DNA from 2 places in the Nonomuraea sp. LPB2021202275-12-8 genome. Region 1 is predicted to be linked to the other one. Evidence: predicted binding sites of a transcription regulator. Region 1 holds the regulator's gene; the other holds the start of a gene.
What was found. Region 1 encodes HrcA, which represses chaperone genes, less so after heat shock. Its sites were predicted from a motif close to TTGGCACTCTCNNNNNGAGAGTGCCAA; they were not measured.

Region 1 (8,553 bases):
CTGATGGCGGTGGCGCCGCGGCCCGAGCAGCCGCCAGAGCTGCTCGGCGGCCTCAGCGCCCGTTGAAGGCGTCGCGCAGCCGCGAGAAGAAGCCCTGCTGGCCCGGGGCGAACTTGCCCGGCGGGCGCTCCTCGCCGCGCAGCTTGGCCAGCTCGCGCAGCAGCTCCTCCTGGGCGGTGTCGAGGCGGTGCGGGGTCTCGACGTTCACGTGGATGAGCAGGTCGCCCCGGCCCGTCTCGTTGAGCCGCTGCACGCCGCGCCCGTACATGGTGATGACCTGGCCCGACTGCGTGCCCGGCCGGACGTCGATCTCCTCGGCGCCGTCGAGCGTCTCGACGGTGAGGATGGTGCCGAGCGCGGCGGCCGTCATCGGGATCTGGACGGTGCAGTGGAGGTCGTCGCCGCGCCGTTCGTAGATCTCGTGCGGGCGCTCGACGATCTCCAGGAAGAGGTCTCCGGGCGGGCCGCCGCCGGGGCCGACCTCGCCCTCGCCGGCGAGCTGGATGTGGGTGCCGTCCTCGACGCCCGCGGGGATGCGCACCTTGATCGTGCGGCGGGTGCGCACCCGGCCGTCGCCGGAGCACTCCTGGCACGGGTGGCGGATGATGCTGCCGAAGCCGCCGCACTGCGGGCATGGCCGCGAGGTCATGACCTGGCCCAGGAACGACCGGGTGACCTGCGAGATCTCACCGCGGCCGTTGCACATGTCACAGGTGTCGGGGTGGGTGCCCGGCGCCGCGCCGGCGCCCTGGCACACCTCGCACATCACGGCCGTGTCGACGACCAGCTCGCGGGTGGTGCCGAACGCGGTCTCGCGCAGGTCGAGCTCGACCCGGATGGTCGCGTTGCGGCCCCTGCGGGCGCGGCTTCGCGGACCGCGCGCGCCGGCGGCGGTGCCGAAGAAGGCGTCCATGATGTCGCTGAACGGGAACCCCGCGCCGAAGCCGCCGGCGCCGGCCGCCGCGCCCGCGCCGCCGAACGGGTCGCCGCCCAGGTCGTACATCTGGCGCTTGCTCGGATCCGACAGCACCTCGTAGGCCTGCGTGATCTCCTTGAACCGCTCTTGGGTGGCGGGATCGGGATTCACGTCAGGGTGCAGCTCGCGAGCCAGCCGGCGATAGGCCTTCTTGATCTCGTCCTGACTGGCGTCACGGCGCACCCCGAGGGTGGCGTAGTAGTCGCTGTTTGCCACTTATCGACCTCTTAAGATGCAGCCAGGATCTGGCTGACGTAGCGTGCCACCGCGCGCACGGCGCCCATCGTCACGGGGTAGTCCATCCTCGTGGGACCCAGCACGCCGAGCCGGGCCAGTTGGTTGTCGCCTGAACCGTATCCCGTTGCGACGATGGACGTGCCGCGGAGTCCGGTGTAGGCGTTCTCCGATCCGATGCGCACGGTGAGCGCGGACGGGGTGTCTGTGGATGTCTCGCCGAGCAGCCGCATGAGCACGACCTGCTCCTCCAGCGCCTCGAGCACGTCGCGCAGCCCGACGCTGAAGCCGGCTCCGGCGAGGTTGGCGGCACCGGCGAAGACGATCTTCTCGTCGTGGCGCTCGACGAGCGTTTCGAGGAGGACGGACAGGATCGTCGCCACGGCGGGACGATCCTCGGCCGGCAGCCGCTCGGGCAGGTCGGCCACCAGGTCGGGCACGTTGCCCAGCCCGCAGCCGTCGAGACAGCTGTTGAGCACCGCGCGCAGGTGCGCGATGCGGGTGTCCTCCACCACTTCGGGCAGCTCGATCACGCGCTGCTCGACGCGGCCGGTGTTGGTGATCAGCACCAGCATGACGCGCCGCTCGGTGAGCGGCACGAGCTCGACGTGACGCACCGTGGAGCGGGTCAGCGTCGGATACTGCACGACGGCGACCTGCCTGGTCAGCTGCGCGAGCAGCCGCACCGTGCGGGTCACCACGTCGTCGAGGTCCACCGCGCCCGCCAGGAAGGTCTCGATCGCCCTGCGCTCGGCTCCGGACAGCGGCTTGATCTGGGAGAGCCTGTCCACGAACAGGCGATATCCCTTGTCCGTCGGCACCCGCCCGGCGCTGGTGTGCGGCTGGGTGATGTACCCCTCCTCCTCCAGCGCGGCCATGTCGTTTCTGACCGTCGCCGGCGAGACCTTCAGGTTGTGACGCTCGGCGAGCGCCTTGGAGCCCACCGGTTCGTTGGTCGACACGTAATCTTCGACAATGGCGCGAAGCACCGCGAGTTTACGATCGTCGAGCACGTGCGCACCTCCTACCGCTGCCTTACGGGAAACGCCAGGTCTAGCACTCTGTGTTCCCGAGTGCCAAGTGTACGGCTCTCACTCACAAGGTGCGATAACGCCGTGGGCTCACCGCTGCTGGCGTGCGTGAATAACAAGCCTCACACTTGCCGACATGACCGACAAATCACACCCTCCGCCATACGGTCCCCCGTCAGAGCCGGGGCATTCCTCCGACGAGCCACCACAATCCTCCCCGTACGGCCCGCCACCGCAGGGACAGCCCGACCAGTACGGCCCACCACCGCAAGGACAGCCGCAGCCGTACGGTCAGCCACCCCCGCACGGGCAGCCGCCACCGTACGGGCCACCACCCCAGTACGGCCCACCACCGCAGTACGCGCAACCCCCTCAATACGCGCAACCACCGCAGTACGGCCAGGGACCACCGCAGTACGGCCAGGCACCGCTGTTCGACCAGAGCGGACCCCAGCAGTACGGCCAGAGCGGGCCCCAACAGAGCGGACCCCAGCAGTACGGCCAGAGCGGGCCCCAGCAGAGCGGGCCCCAGCAGTACGGCCAGCCCGCCTTCGACCAGCCTGCCTTCGACCAGCCTGCCTTCGACCAGTTCGGCCAACCGTTCCAGCCGCCGTTCGCGCCGCCCGTGGACCCGAAGGCGGTCAGGCCCCGGTTGCGGTGGATCGGCGTCGCCTGGGGGCTCGCCGTCGCGTGCATCGTCGCAGGCGTGATCCTCTCCGTCAGCGGTTTGGTCAACAGTGTGGAGAGCGTGGCGCCGACCAAGACCTTCACCGCCGGCGAGCGGGCCGTCGTGTCGCTCGACCCGGCCGACGCCCCCGTCGTCTACCTCGCCAGCGACACGCGGGTGCACTACCAGTGCCAGATCTCCGGCGGCCCCGGCCGGGCCACCCTGTTGCCGGTGTCCGGCACGCAGAACCTCACGCTGGAGGGCACGAAGTGGCAGCAGGTCCTGCGAATCAACGCGCCCGCCGCGGGCGACTACCAACTCACCTGCATCACCCAGGAGCAGGCGGACGTGCGGTTCGGCGTCGGCCGTGACGTGACCGCCGCCGTGGGCGGGGTCCTGGGCGGGGTGGCGTTGCTGGTGCTCGTCCCCGGAGTCTGCGTGCTCGCCGCGATCATCGTGACGATCGTGGTGCTGGTACGCCGCAGCAGCCACCGGAAGCGCCTTGCAGTCAGAGGGTGATTTGCTACGGTCCCCGTGTGTACGAGGGTGATGTTCTCGCGGGAAACTGGCGGCGCCCGGGCAAGGGCAAGATTCCCCAGGTGCCGGCCGAGCCGGATCTGGTCGTGGAAGACGCCGACAGCGGCTTCTGCGGCGCCGTGGTGGCCTGCGACAAGGAGGCGGTCACCCTGGAGGACCGCTTCGGCAGGCGCCGGCTGTTCCCGCTCGAGCCCGCCGCGTTCCGGCTGGAGGGCAAGGTCGTGACGCTGGTACGGCCACAGGCCGCCACGGCGCGGGCCCCGAGGCGCAGCGCGTCCGGCTCGATCGCCGTGGAGGGGCTGCGCGCCAGGGTGGCCAGGCAGAGCCGCATCTATGTCGAAGGCGTGCACGATGCCGCGCTGGTGGAGAAGATCTGGGGCCACGACCTGCGCGTCGAGGGCGTCGTGGTCGAGTATCTGGAGGGCGTGGACGATCTGCCGGAGATCGTCGACGAGTTCGCGCCCGAGCCGGGTCGCCGGCTCGGCGTCCTCGTCGACCACCTGGTGGCGGGCTCCAAGGAGAGCCGCATCGCCGCCCGGGTGACCTCTCCGCACGTGCTCGTGGTCGGTCACCCGTTCATCGACATCTGGCAGGCGGTCAAGCCGTCCTCGGTCGGGATCCCGGCCTGGCCGGACGTGCCGCGAGGGGTGCCGTGGAAGGAAGGCGTGATCGCCGCGCTGGGCTGGCGCGTGGAGCCGGCCGACGCGTGGCGGCGCATCCTCGGCGCCGTCTCCAGCTACGCGGACCTGGAGCCCGAACTCCTCGGCCGGGTAGAGGAACTCATCGACTTCGTAACGGAGGCATCATGAGCCAGGACCCGCACCCCCCACCGGACGACGACGCGACGGTCCGCATCCCCGGCGCCCGTTCCTCGGGCCGGCAGGACCCCGCCCCGCCCGACCCCGGCCTCCAGCCCGGCTCCACCGCCGAGCAGCCCGGCTCCACCGCCGAGCCCGACCCGGACACCCAGCCGGGCCAAAATCCCCAGCCTGACCCGGATGCCCAGCCGGGCCCGGTTCCCCAGCCCACCTCGGGCGCCCAGCCCACTTCGGGCGCCCAGCCCACCTCGGGCGCGCAGCCCACTCCCGCAGCCCACCCCGACCATGGCGATCGGCCCGGTCCTGGCGGCCAGTCCGGTCCTCAGCCCGAGCACAGTCCGCAGGGTGGCCGGGCAGACCAACCCGAGCCAAGCGCCCACCCCACCCCAGGCCCCGCCCCTCAGCCGGGCTCCCAGCCCGAATCCCAACCCGGCTCCCCGTACAACCCACAGCCCGACTCTCAGCCCGGCCCCGACTCTGAGTCACAGCCCCGCCATCAGTACGACCCACAGCCCGGCCCCCAGCCCGAGTCGCGGCCCGGCTTCCCGTACACCCCTCAGCCCCCGCAGTACGGCTTCCAGCCTGGGCAGGAGCCTCAGCCCGGTTACGGCTACGGTCAGCCACCGCCGCCGCCCGGGTACGCCCCACCGCCGCCCGGATACGCGCCGCCGCCCGGATACGCACCACCACCCGGATACGCGCCGCCGCCGGGGTACGCGGGTCCGCCGCAACGTCAGCCGCACACACCCGGCAGGTACGGCCCGCGTCCGGGTAGCGACGACACCACCATGGCCATGGTGGCGCACCTGCTCGGCCTGCTCATCTCGTGGGTCGGCCCGCTGGTCCTCTACCTGGTGAAGAAGGACGAGTCCCCGTATGTCAGGGACCAGGCGGCCGAGGCGCTCAACTTCCAGATCACCGTGTTCATCGGCTACATGGTGGCCGGCGTCCTGGCGATCGTCCTGATCGGGTTCCTGCTGATCCCGGTCGTCTGGGTCGTGTCGCTGATCTTCCAGATCCAGGCCGCCATAGCCGCCAACCAGGGCGCGAACTACCGCTACCCGGTCAGCATCCGGCTGATCAGCTGAGCAGGTCGCGCACCAGCGCGTCGGCGAGCAGCCGCCCGCGCAGGGTGAGCACCATCAGGCCGGTCTTGAACGCCTCCGGCTCCAGCAGCCCCTCGGCCAGGGCCGCGGCGACTCGCGTGCGCGCCCGAGGGGCGACGTCGGCGAGCGGGTAACCGGATGACAGCCTGAGCTCCAGCATGAGGCGCTCGGTGACGCGGTCGTCGGCGGTCAGTTCCTCGCGGGCGTGCGCGGGCGAGACGCCCTCGGCGAGGCGCTGGGCGTAGGGGGCGGGGTGTTTGACGTTCCACCAGCGGGTGCCGCCGACGTGGCTGTGCGCGCCGGGGCCGACGGCCCACCAGTCGCCGCCGGTCCAGTAGAGCAGGTTGTGGCGGCAGCGGGCGTCGTCGGAGGTGGCCCAGTTGGACACCTCGTACCAGCGGAATCCGGCCTCGGCCAGCATCGCGTCGGCGATCAGGTAGCGGTCGGCGGCCACGTCGTCGTCGGGCATCGGCAGCTCGCCGCGGCGGATCCTGGCCGACAGCCGAGTGCCCTCCTCGACGATGAGCGAGTAGGCCGAGACATGGTCGGGCTCGGCGGCGACCGCGGCCGCCAGCGAGGCGCGCCAGTCGTCGTCGGACTCTCCCGGCGTGCTGTAGATCAGGTCGAGGTTGACGTGCTCGAACCCGGCCTTGCGCGCCTCCAGCACGGCCTGCGCGGCCCTGCCCGGCGTGTGCTGGCGGTCGAGCACCTTCAGCACGTGCTCGCGGGCGCTCTGCATGCCGAAGCTGACCCGGTTGAAGCCGCCTGCGCGGAGTCTTTCCAGATAGTGCGGATCGACGGACTCGGGGTTCGCCTCCGTCGTCACCTCCGCGCCCGCTTTCAGCCCGAACTCGGCGTCGATCGCCGCCAGGATCCTGGCCAGGTCCTCGGCCGGCAGCAGCGTCGGCGTGCCACCGCCGAAGAACACCGTCTCGACCGGAAGATCCACCTCGCCGAGGACCCGGCGTGCGAGCCGTATCTCCGCGATCGCGGTGTCGGCGTAGTCGCGGTGCGAGGCGCCGGGACCGAGCTCGGTGGCGGTGTAGGTGTTGAAGTCGCAGTAGCCGCAGCGTGTCACGCAGAACGGGACGTGCACGTAGAAGCCGAACGGCCGCTCGCCGAGGCCGAGCAGGGCGCTGTCCGGCAGCTCGCCGGAAGCGGGCGCGGGATCTCCGTCAGGCAACGTGGATGGCACGCCTACCAGTGTGCCCGCTGCCATTGACTGCCCGATCCGGTGGCTCTACGATCCGGGCAACTTATAGGAAAGTTTCCTATAAGAATCCTCCCGGGAGGCGCCCTCCGTGAAGAAGCTTCTCATCGCACTCTCCCTCTTACTCAGCCTCACGGCGGTCGCGGTGCCGGCCCAGGCCCAGGTCCAGACAGGCAAGGACGCCCGTTTCAAGCGGGTCGCCTACTTCATCCAGTGGGGCGTCTACGGGCGCAACTATCACGTCAAGGACATGGACACCAGCGGCGCCGCCGCCAAGCTCACCCATGTCAACTACGCCTTCGGCTTCGTCAACCCCGAAGGCGCCTGCTACTCGGCCGACCCGTGGGCCGACTGGCAGCGCCCCGTCCCCGCCGAGCAGAGCGTGGACGGCGTGGCCGACGAGACCGGCCAGGCGCTCAACGGCAACCTCAACCAGCTCCGCAAGCTCAAGGCCAAGCACCCCGGCCTCAAGGCCCTCATCTCGCTGGGCGGCTGGACGGGCTCGAAGTACTTCTCCGACGCCGTGCTCACCCCCGAGTCCCGCGCCGAACTCGCCCGATCCTGCGTCGACCTGTGGCTCCGCGGGAACCTCCCCGGCCTCGAACCGGGAGCGGGAGCAGGCGTGTTCGACGGCATCGACCTGGACTGGGAGTGGCCAGGCTCGTCAGGCGCCGAGGGCAACATCATCCGGCCCGAGGACAAGCGGAACTTCACCCTCTTCGTCGAGGAACTCCGCTCGCAGCTCACGGCGTTCTCCTCCAAGGCCCAGCTCACCGCCTTCCTCCCCGCCGCCGCGGCCAAGATCGACGCCGGCTTCGAGGTGCGGCGCGTCTTCGACCAGCTCGACTTCGCCACCATCCAGGGCTATGACCTGCGCGGCAGCTGGGAGACCCGGACCGGGCACAACGGCAACCTCTTCACCGACCGCCGCGACCCCAACGAGGTCCGCTACAGCGTCGACCAGACCGTCCGCGACTACCTGCGGCGCGGCGCCCCGGCCCGCAAACTCGTCATCGGCGTCCCCGCGTACGGCCAGGGCTGGACCGGCGTCACGGCCGGCGGCGACGGCCTCTACAAGCCGGCCGCCGGGCCCGCCCCCGGCAAGTGGGCGGCGGGCAGCGAGGACTACAAGGACCTGGTGACCAAGCCCGGCAAGCGCCACCGCGACCTGCGCACCGGCACGGTCTGGCTGTACGACGGCAACGAGTTCTGGTCGTACGACGACCCGGCGGTGCTGCTGCAGAAGGCGGCCTACATCCGCCTCAAGGGGCTGGGCGGCTCCATGATGTGGTCCATCGACCAGGACGACTCCCGCGCCTCCCTCACCTCGGCCCTCTACACGGTTCTCAGGTAGCCCTCCGCGCTCCGGCCCACCGCACGCTCTTGAGGCGGCGGGGGCCGGACGGCCCCGCTTCTCCTCGCGCGGATGCGCACGCGCCCGCGTCCGCGCGAGGTTCGGTCGCCCGGCCGGGCGTCAGAAGGCGGCCCCCAGGACGCGGGTGGCCACCCGGTCCCACTGGCTGTCGTGTCCGGGCACGGCCAGGATGCGGCGCAGCAGTTCCTCGTCCCCGTGATAGGCCAGGAACGACTCGGCGACCGTCACGCTCCCTTCGGGCCTGGAGACGACCTCCACCTCGTCGCCCACGCCCAGCTCCCCCAGCTCAACGACCTTCAGGTAAGCCCCCGGCCGCCCGGTCTCGGTGAACCGCTTGACCCAGCCCGGCTCGTCCAGCCAGTTGCGGAACACCACGCACGGCACCCGAGGCCCGCTCACCTCGAGGAGCGCGGTCCCGATCCGCCATCGCTCACCGATCAGCGCGCCGTTGACGTCGATGCCGGACGTCGTCAGGTTTTCACCGAACTGGCCGTCGCGCAGCTCGCGCCCGAGCTCCCGCTCCCACCAGTCGTAGTCCTCACGGGCATAGGAGTAGACGGCGTGGCCCGGCGCGCCATGATTCTTCTCGTCCGCACGCT
Region 2 (8,553 bases), on a different contig from region 1:
CAGCAGCAACTCCCGCTGATTCGGCGGCAGGCGGGCGAGCAGCCGGCGTGCGTGCTCCACCTCGATGTAGCGGACCACCGTCTCCTCCGGCCCGGGCCCGTCGTCGGGCCCGTCCGGCAGATCCTGAGTGGGTACGGCCGAGCGTACGGAGCTCCGCAGCGCATCGGCCACCTTGTGCGAGGCGATCCCGAACACGAAGGAGGCGAACGGCCTCCCCATGTCCCTGTATCGCGGCAGCGCGGACAGGACCGCGATGCACACCTCCTGGGCGACGTCATCGGCAATGTGATATTGCCCGGTAACCCTGCCCAGCCTGGCGCGGCAATACCGCACCACCATCGGACGCAACTCGCCGAGCAAGGATTCGATCGCACTGCGATCTCCTTGCACAGCGAGGCTCGTTAGTTCCCTTAGGTCGGAGTCATCCGTCCGTGCCGGAAGTCTCGACGCGAGCCTTACCCCAATTTTGGCGTCGGCGACGCTTCCCTCGCTCACGTTAGGCATGATGCCCGCACTGATCGGGCCTGTCGTCATGGCGAACGGCTACGGATTGGTCACATTGAAGAGACGATAACGGTCAGTAATCGCCCGACAACACTAAGCCTTAATGCCTGGCGACATATTTCACCTGATAACCCGAAATGCACGACATTCGTCAGACGTGGACGCTTAACACCCACTCCAGGTTTACTCAAATAAACATGCATTCTCTCCCCAAGTTCCCCCACAACACAACAACCCAGCGCCACGTGACATACCGCCGCCGCCCCAGCCGGCCAACGAACAGACCCACCGCCCCGCGGCCCCTCGGAACACCGGCGGACCTTGTACGCCCACTCAGCGCCCCTCGGGTGGAGATGAGAACCTCTTCGACGGCGCTTCTCGGGGGAGGAGGAGAGAACCTCTCGGCAGCGCCCCGGCGACGGGCCCTCCACACGAGCCACACCCCGCCCCAGGCACAGGACTCCCCCCGCCAGGGGGACGAGCCCATCGGCGTGGACACGGCCCACACCTCGCCCCGGCGACGGTAAAGCAGGCGCCGTTACGGCGGCCCGCCACGTGCGGGTCAGAGGGCGTCACCCTGGAGGCCCCGAGCCACGGTCGGCGGGCGGTCCAACTTGGCCGTGCCGTAAAGAAAGACAGTCCCCCGACGGCGGGAGAGCCCGTCACTCACGCGAGGCATCCCCACGCGGAGGACTCCACTACCCACACCAGGCGGGACTCCGCCACCCACACCAGGCATCCCCCAACGGGAGATCTCACCGCTCATGCGGAGGGGCGCCGGTGAGGCGGACATCATGGAAAACACGCACGGCCCGCACCAGTGGCCGGAAGACCACGGGTGCGGGCCGTGCGAAAAAGCGTGCCGAAAGGCGATCGACCTAGTGGCCGTGGCCGTGGCCGTGACCCTGGCCGGCGGCGGCAGCCTCTTCCTCGGGCTTGTCCACCACGAGAACCTCGGTGGTGAGCAGCATGCCCGCGATGGAGGCGGCGTTCTGCACGGCGGAGCGGGTGACCTTGACCGGGTCGATGACGCCCTGGGCGAGCAGGTCGCCGTACTCGCCGGTGGCGGCGTTGAGCCCGTTGCCGGCCGACAGCTCGGCGATCTTGTGCGTGACCACGTAGCCCTCGAGGCCGGCGTTCTCGGCGATCCAGCGGGCCGGCTCGGCCAGCGAGCGGCGGACGATGCCGACGCCGGTGGCCTCGTCGCCCGTGAGGCCGAGGTCGTCGAGCTCCTTGGAGACGTGGATCAGCGCGGAGCCGCCGCCGGAGACGATGCCCTCCTCGATCGCGGCGCGCGTCGCGGAGATCGCGTCCTCGAGGCGGTGCTTCTTCTCCTTGAGCTCCACCTCGGTGGCCGCGCCGACGCGCAGCACGCACACGCCGCCGGCGAGCTTGGCCAGGCGCTCCTGGAGCTTCTCGCGGTCCCAGTCGGAGTCGGACTGCTCGATCGCGAGCTTGATCTCCTTGACCCGGTCCTCGATGGCCTTGGCGTCACCGGCGCCGTCGACGATGGTCGTGGCGTCCTTGGTGACGACGATGCGACGAGCGGTGCCGAGCACCTCCAGGCCGACGTTCTCCAGCTTGAGGCCGACCTCTTCGCTGACGACCTGGCCACCGGTGAGGATGGCGATGTCCTGCAGCATGGCCTTGCGGCGGTCGCCGAAGCCCGGAGCCTTGACGGCGACGGAGGTGAAGGTGCCGCGGATCTTGTTGGTGACCAGGACGGCCAGGGCTTCGCCCTCGACGTCCTCGGCGACCACCAGCAGCGGCTTCTTGGTCTGCGCGATCTGCTCCAGCAGCGGCAGGAAGTCCGCGATGGAGGCGATCTTGCCCTGGGTGAGCAGGATGTAGGCGTCCTCCAGGACGGCCTCCATGCGCTCGGGGTCGGTCACCATGTAGGCCGACAGGTAGCCCTTGTCGAACTGGAGACCCTCGGTGAACTCGAGCTCCATGCCCATGGCGTTGGACTCTTCGACGGTGAGCACACCGTCCTTGCCGACCTTGTCGAACGCCTCGGCGATCAGGTCGCCGATCTGCGCGTCCTGCGCGGAGATCGTCGCGACGTTGGCGATCTCCTTCTTGTCCTCGACGGGGCGGGCGCTGGCCAGGAGCTTGTCGCTGACCGCCTTGGCCGCCTTGTCGATGCCACGCTTGAGCGACAGCGGCGAGGCGCCGGCGGCCACGTTGCGCAGGCCCTCGCGGACCATCGCCTGGGCCAGGACGGTCGCGGTGGTGGTGCCGTCGCCCGCGATGTCGTTGGTCTTGGTGGCAACTTCCTTGGCGAGCTGGGCGCCGAGGTTCTCGTAACGCTCCTCCAGCTCGATCTCACGAGCGATGGTCACGCCGTCGTTCGTGATCGTCGGAGCACCGAACTTCTTGTCGATGACGACGTTGCGGCCACGGGGGCCGAGGGTAACCTTTACGGCGTCCGCGAGGGCGTTCACGCCACGCTCGAGTGCGCGGCGAGCGTTCTCGTCGAATTCCAGGATCTTCGCCATTTTGCTGAGAGTCCTCTCCTGGCGTCGAAGGCCCCGGTCGCGCTAAGCGCCCGGGGCCACGACACAACCGGCTTACTTCTCGATGATCGCGAGAACGTCGCGGGCGGAGAGCACGAGGTACTCCTCGCCGCCGTACTTGACCTCGGTGCCGCCGTACTTGCTGTAGAGGACGATGTCGCCCTCACTGACGTCGAGCGGAATCCGCTTGTCGCCGTCCTCGTCCCAGTTGCCAGGGCCTACCGCGAGGACCTTGCCCTCTTGCGGCTTCTCCTTGGCGGTGTCTGGAATGACCAGGCCGGAAGCGGTGGTCTGCTCTGCCTCAAGCGGCTGAACCACAATGCGGTCGCCGAGCGGCTTAACGGGAACCTTGGTGGCGGTCGTCACGATCGGACCTCCCCTTCAGATTTGAATGATCTAGAAGAGGCGACCAGCGGGGCCTGCCGTCGCGGGTGCCAGACCTGCCTCGTCGCACGTTGGCACTCTCAAGGGGAGAGTGCCAACAGGAAACATATGCAAGAGGGGCTTGACAGTCAACACGAACGCGTCTGCTGTGAGCGATCAGGCAGTGATGAGACGTCCCCCGAGGTAGCCCCAGGATGCAGATGCACCTGGAGTCCCAGCCTAGGGCCATCGGCGCGGGGTCTCTCCGGCGGCCGCGCCAGCACGCCGCCGTAAGTGGGAAGAGCTTTCTTTACGGCGCGGCGGGAGCACCACGACCCGCCGTGCCGCGCCCCAGCCGGATGGCGGCCTACCACCTGGCCGGGCGATCGGCCAGGGGCGCTAACGTCGTACACCGTGGACCTGGACGCCTTCCTGGAGCTGTTGACGCCGCGCGGCCTGCGGGCGCTCGGCGAGGCCGAGGAGCTCGCGGGCGCCGACCCGGTGGCCGCCGCCACGAGGATGCGCAGGACCTACGACGCCGGCCTCACCTCGGCCGCGCTCACCCAGGCGGGACTCAGGGAACGGGCCCGGGCCAAGTTCGGCGCGGACGCCGGCCGGATGTACTTCACCCCACACGGGCTGGAGCAGGCGACCCGCGCCGAGGTCGCCGAGCACCGCGCCCGCCGCCTGGCAGCGCGGCCAGGCCTCCGGGTGGCCGATGCGTGCTGCGGCATCGGCGGTGACCTCGTGGCGCTGGCCCGCGCCGGCTGCACCGTGGACGCCGTGGACACCGATCCGCTGACCGTCGCCGTCGCCAGGGCCAACGCCGAGGCGCTCGGCCTCGCCGACCTGGTCACGGTCAGGCGGGCGGACGCCGCCACGGTGCGGCCACAGGACTACGACGTGCTGTTCGCCGACCCGGCGCGGCGCACGTCCAGGGGCAGGACGTTCGACCCCATGGCCTACTCCCCGCCGTGGCCGGTGGTGCTGGACCTGGTGTCCAGGGCGCGGCGGGCCTGCCTCAAGGTCGCCCCCGGGATCCCGTACGAGTTCATCCCCGAGGGCGCCGAGGCCGAGTGGGTCTCGTACAAGGGCGAGGTGAAGGAGGCCACCCTCTGGACCGGCCGGACACCACGGCAGGACGTCGGCGAAGCGGACGCGAGCGGGCCGGCGGGCGGCGGGACGGATGGCGACGGGCGGATCGGCAGGCGGGCCACGCTGCTGCCCGGCCCGCACACTCTCGCCGCCACCGGCGTGCGGGCGTCCACGGGCCCGGTCGGGCGCTACGTGTACGAGCCCGACGGGGCCGCCGTCAGGGCGCATCTCGTCGGCGAGGTGGCCGAGATGGTGCACGGCCGGCTGCCCGATCCGATGATCGCCTACATCTCCGGCGACGAGCCGGTCGACACCCCCTGGGCCGCGCGCTACGAGGTGGACGAGGTGCTGCCGTTCTCGCTCAAGCGGCTCCGCGCCGCACTCCGCGAGCGGCGAATCGGAAATGTCACCATTAAAAAGCGCGGCTCGGCAGTGGACATCGAACGCCTCCGCAGCGACCTCCGACTTTCCGGCGACAAATCCGCCGTAATAATCCTGACCAGGATTATGGACAAGCCGTCGATCCTCATCTGCCACCCACCCCACCTGCATGAATGACAAAGTCGGGCGATCCATCTATAAGCACGACGTTTTCCTTCGCCCCTGACGGACCTTGATCGAAAGGCTAAGGTGGCGGGCGGGAGTTCTCCCCCTATTGCGGTGAGCCGTGTTCTCCTTCTTCCATTTGCAAACCGGACCTATCCCACCGCTACGCGGCAGACCGTCGACGAGCGAAGGAGCCTTTCGGTGGATCATTCGAACCACACCACCCTTTTGCAGGCAGGCGGCCAGACCGCCATCTCCGACAGGATGCGGGAGCTGCTGGCGCGCGCCGCCCAGGATCACGTGTACGAGCAGCGCACGCAGGGAGCCGTCCTCGACGAGATCCGCCAGCGGCTTGAGGGCATGGAGTGGCTCCTTCGCGAGGTGCGCGAGCGCGAGCTCGGCGGCCTCAGCGGCACCCTTGAGACGGTGAGCGGGCGCCTCGACGACATCGCGGCCAAACCGCCGATGTGGGCCGAGGGGCTGGCCCAGCACGTGGAGGCGGTCCGCGACCACGTCGACGCCGTCGGCGAGCAGATCGGCGACGTGGACTCCCGGGTGGAGTCGGTCAACCAGCGCGTGCACCCGGTCCTGGAGCTGCCGAAGCTGCGTGCCGACCTCGGCACCGTGTGCGAGGGCGTCGAGGAGACGCTCAGCCGGCTGCAGTCAGTGCTCGACGTCACCGACGGCATGACCAAGCGGATGGGGGACTTCACCACCAAGCTGGCCCAGGTCAGCGCCGGCATGGAGGTCGCCGCCGGCCGTTTCAACCGGATCGACAAGTCGCTGGCCGAGCTCAACGCCCGCACCGACCGCGTCGAGGGGGTCGTGCTGGATCTGTCGGACGGCTTCGACGAGCGGCTGGCCGCCACCGCCCAGCAGCTCACCACCTCGATAGACCAGGTGAACGTCAAGGTCGACGCCGTCGAGCAGCGTCTCGGCGGCCGGCTGGACGACACCGAGAAGTCCCTCACCTCCAGGCTCGACGACTCCGAGCAGCGCCTCGCAGGCCGTGTGCACGACCTCACCGGCCGCTTCGACGGCGTCGACAGCCGGGCGGACCGGATCGACGGCCGGCTCGTCGCCATCGACTCGCGCCTGGCCAGCGTCGACAGCCGCTTCGAGACCGCCGGGGAGTCGCTGACCGGCATCGGCGCCCGCCTGGAGGACCTCGACGGCAGGGTGGGAGTCGTGGACTCGCGGCTGAACGGGTTCGACACCCGCCTCACGACCGTGGACGGCCGCCTCACCACCGTGCACGGCGAGCTGAGCGGCCACGACGGGCGCTTCGACACGCTCGACGAGCACCTGGTCGCCGCCGACCGCCGCCTGACGGAGGCCGCCGCCCGCGACGACGACCGCTTCAACGACCTCGACACCAACCTGAAGTCGCTCGACGAGCGGCTGGTGGCGGCCGAGGAGCACCTGATCACCCGCGTCGACGGCCTCGACGCCCATCTGACGGGCCTCACCACGCGCTCCGAGCAGGCCGGGGAGACTCTGGAGTCCGTCGGCCGCCACCTGAGCCGGCTCCCCGAGACGCTGGCCATCGACGAGCGCCTCGGCGAGCTGCTCGAGTCTCACCAGGCCGACCAGGTGGAGCGCCTGTCCTCGGCGGCGGCCGCGCTCACCGAGATCGTCAGCTCCCGTCCCGACCGCGAGGAACTGGCCGAGACGGTCTCGGGCATCGTCGAGCCCGCCACGGCCGACCTCAACAAGCGCCTCGGCGCCCTTGAGGAGACCATGCTGGCCCTGGCCGAGGCCCTCCTGCGCCCCACCCGCGGCAAGGAGTGACGACGCCTACACGTGGACGGTCGTGACCGGCAGGGAGGAATCTGCCGGGATCTCCAGCGTGGACGGGGTGACTCCGGCCGCCACCAGGTCGGAACCCAGCGCGGCGACCATGGCGCCGTTGTCGGTGCACAGCCCGGGACGGGGGACGCGCAGCCGTACGCCGGCCGCGTCGCACCGTTCCTGGGCCAGGGCGCGCAGCCGCGAGTTGGCCGCCACGCCGCCGCCGATCAGCAGGTCGCCCACCTCGTACTTGCGGCACGCCTGCAGCGCCTTGCGGGTCAGCACGTCCACCACGGCCTCCTGGAACGAGGCCGCCACGTCGGGCACGTGAATGCGCTCCCCCGCCGACTCGCGGGCCTCCACCCAGCGGGCGACGGCGGTCTTGAGCCCGGAGAAGGAGAAGTCGAGCGTGCCGTCGTCCATCTTGCCCCGGGGGAACGCGATGGCGGTGCCGGAGCCCGAGGTGGCAGCCCTGTCGATGTGCGGACCGCCGGGGAACGGCAGCCCGAGCACCCGTGCCACCTTGTCGAACGCCTCCCCCGCCGCGTCGTCCACGGTCGAGCCGAGCGAGATCACGTCCTCGGCCACATCGGGCACCAGCAGCAGCGAGGAGTGACCGCCGGACACCAGCATGGCGATGCACGGCTTGGGCAGCGGCCCGTGCTCCAGCTGGTCGACGGCGACGTGCGCGGCCAGGTGGTTGACGCCGTAGAGGGGGACGCCGAGGCCGAGCGCGTAGGACTTGGCCGCGGCCACGCCGACCAGCAGCGCTCCGGCCAGCCCCGGCCCGGCGGTCACCGCGATCGCGTCGATGTCGGAGAACTTCAGCCCGGCCGCGGTCAGCGCCGCCTCGACGGTGGGCGTCATCGCCTCCAGGTGGGCTCGCGAGGCCACCTCGGGCACCACGCCGCCGAAGCGGGCGTGCTCGTCCATGCTGGAGGCGATCGTGTTGGCCAGCAGGGTGTGCCCGCGGACGATGCCGATGCCGGTCTCGTCGCAGGACGTCTCGATGCCCAGGACCAGTGGTGCGTCAGCCATCCAGCTTCCTTCTCATCATGATCGCGTCGGTGCCGTCGTCGTAGTAGCGGCGGCGGGTGCCGATCTCCTCGAACCCGAAGTGCGCGTAGACGCCTCTGGCCACCGGGTTGTCCTCCCGCACCTCCAGGAAGATCTCCCGTGCGCCCCTCGTGTGCGCCTCCCGCAGCAGCTCGGTCAGCATGGCGCCGCCGATGCCGGTGCCGCGGTGGGACTCCAGCACGGCGATGGTCTGCACGTCGGCCTGGTCGGCCGCGACGGCGAGCCCGGCGTAGGCGATGATCTCGTCCTCGACGACCGCCACCACGTAGTGCCTGGTGCGTGGCTGGTCGGCGAGCTCGCCCCGCATCATGCCCTCGCTCCACGCGTCGTGCGGGAACGTCGCCCGCTCGATCGCCATGACCGCGGGCAGGTCGGCCCCGGTCATCTGCCGCAGCTTCACGCCGTCACCCTCTTGGGCGCACCCGGCGCCACGGCGTCGGGGCGGCGCAGGTAGATGGGCCGGGGCTGGTCGAGCGGCGTCCCCGCCGCGATGCGCTCGGCCGCGAGCGCGGCCAGGAAGCCCGCGTACGGGTAGGCCGGCGCGTGTGAACGCCCGAATGCCTCCGGGTAGAGCTCCGGCCCCGCGCCGGCCACCGGCAGGCCCTCGACGGGCACGTCGGCGGGCCGATCGACCGAGGGGCCGTCGAGCCTGGTGCGCCGG

Region 2: the regulator HrcA is predicted to act here: its motif matches at 3,476-3,502, upstream of groES (co-chaperone GroES).

The regions. Positions count from the first base shown of each region.
Region 1 covers NZ_JBAHWD010000001.1:658,057-666,609, forward strand. The annotation lists gene V5E28_RS03125 (sensor histidine kinase) at 1-66, shown strand, start outside; gene dnaJ (molecular chaperone DnaJ) at 53-1,192, opposite strand; gene hrcA (heat-inducible transcriptional repressor HrcA) at 1,204-2,223, opposite strand; gene V5E28_RS03140 (hypothetical protein) at 2,417-2,839, opposite strand; gene V5E28_RS03145 (hypothetical protein) at 2,867-3,427, shown strand; gene V5E28_RS03150 (DUF3097 domain-containing protein) at 3,445-4,254, shown strand; gene V5E28_RS03155 (DUF4870 domain-containing protein) at 4,251-5,351, shown strand; gene hemW (radical SAM family heme chaperone HemW) at 5,344-6,564, opposite strand; gene V5E28_RS03165 (glycoside hydrolase family 18 protein) at 6,671-7,933, shown strand; gene V5E28_RS03170 (MOSC domain-containing protein) at 8,054-8,553, opposite strand, start outside.
Region 2 covers NZ_JBAHWD010000024.1:49,046-57,598, reverse strand. The annotation lists gene V5E28_RS33535 (sigma-70 family RNA polymerase sigma factor) at 1-504, opposite strand, end outside; gene groL (chaperonin GroEL) at 1,383-3,002, opposite strand; gene groES (co-chaperone GroES) at 3,075-3,386, opposite strand; gene V5E28_RS33520 (class I SAM-dependent methyltransferase) at 3,798-5,036, shown strand; gene V5E28_RS33515 (hypothetical protein) at 5,226-6,815, shown strand; gene tsaD (tRNA (adenosine(37)-N6)-threonylcarbamoyltransferase complex transferase subunit TsaD) at 6,822-7,853, opposite strand; gene rimI (ribosomal protein S18-alanine N-acetyltransferase) at 7,846-8,277, opposite strand; gene tsaB (tRNA (adenosine(37)-N6)-threonylcarbamoyltransferase complex dimerization subunit type 1 TsaB) at 8,289-8,553, opposite strand, start outside.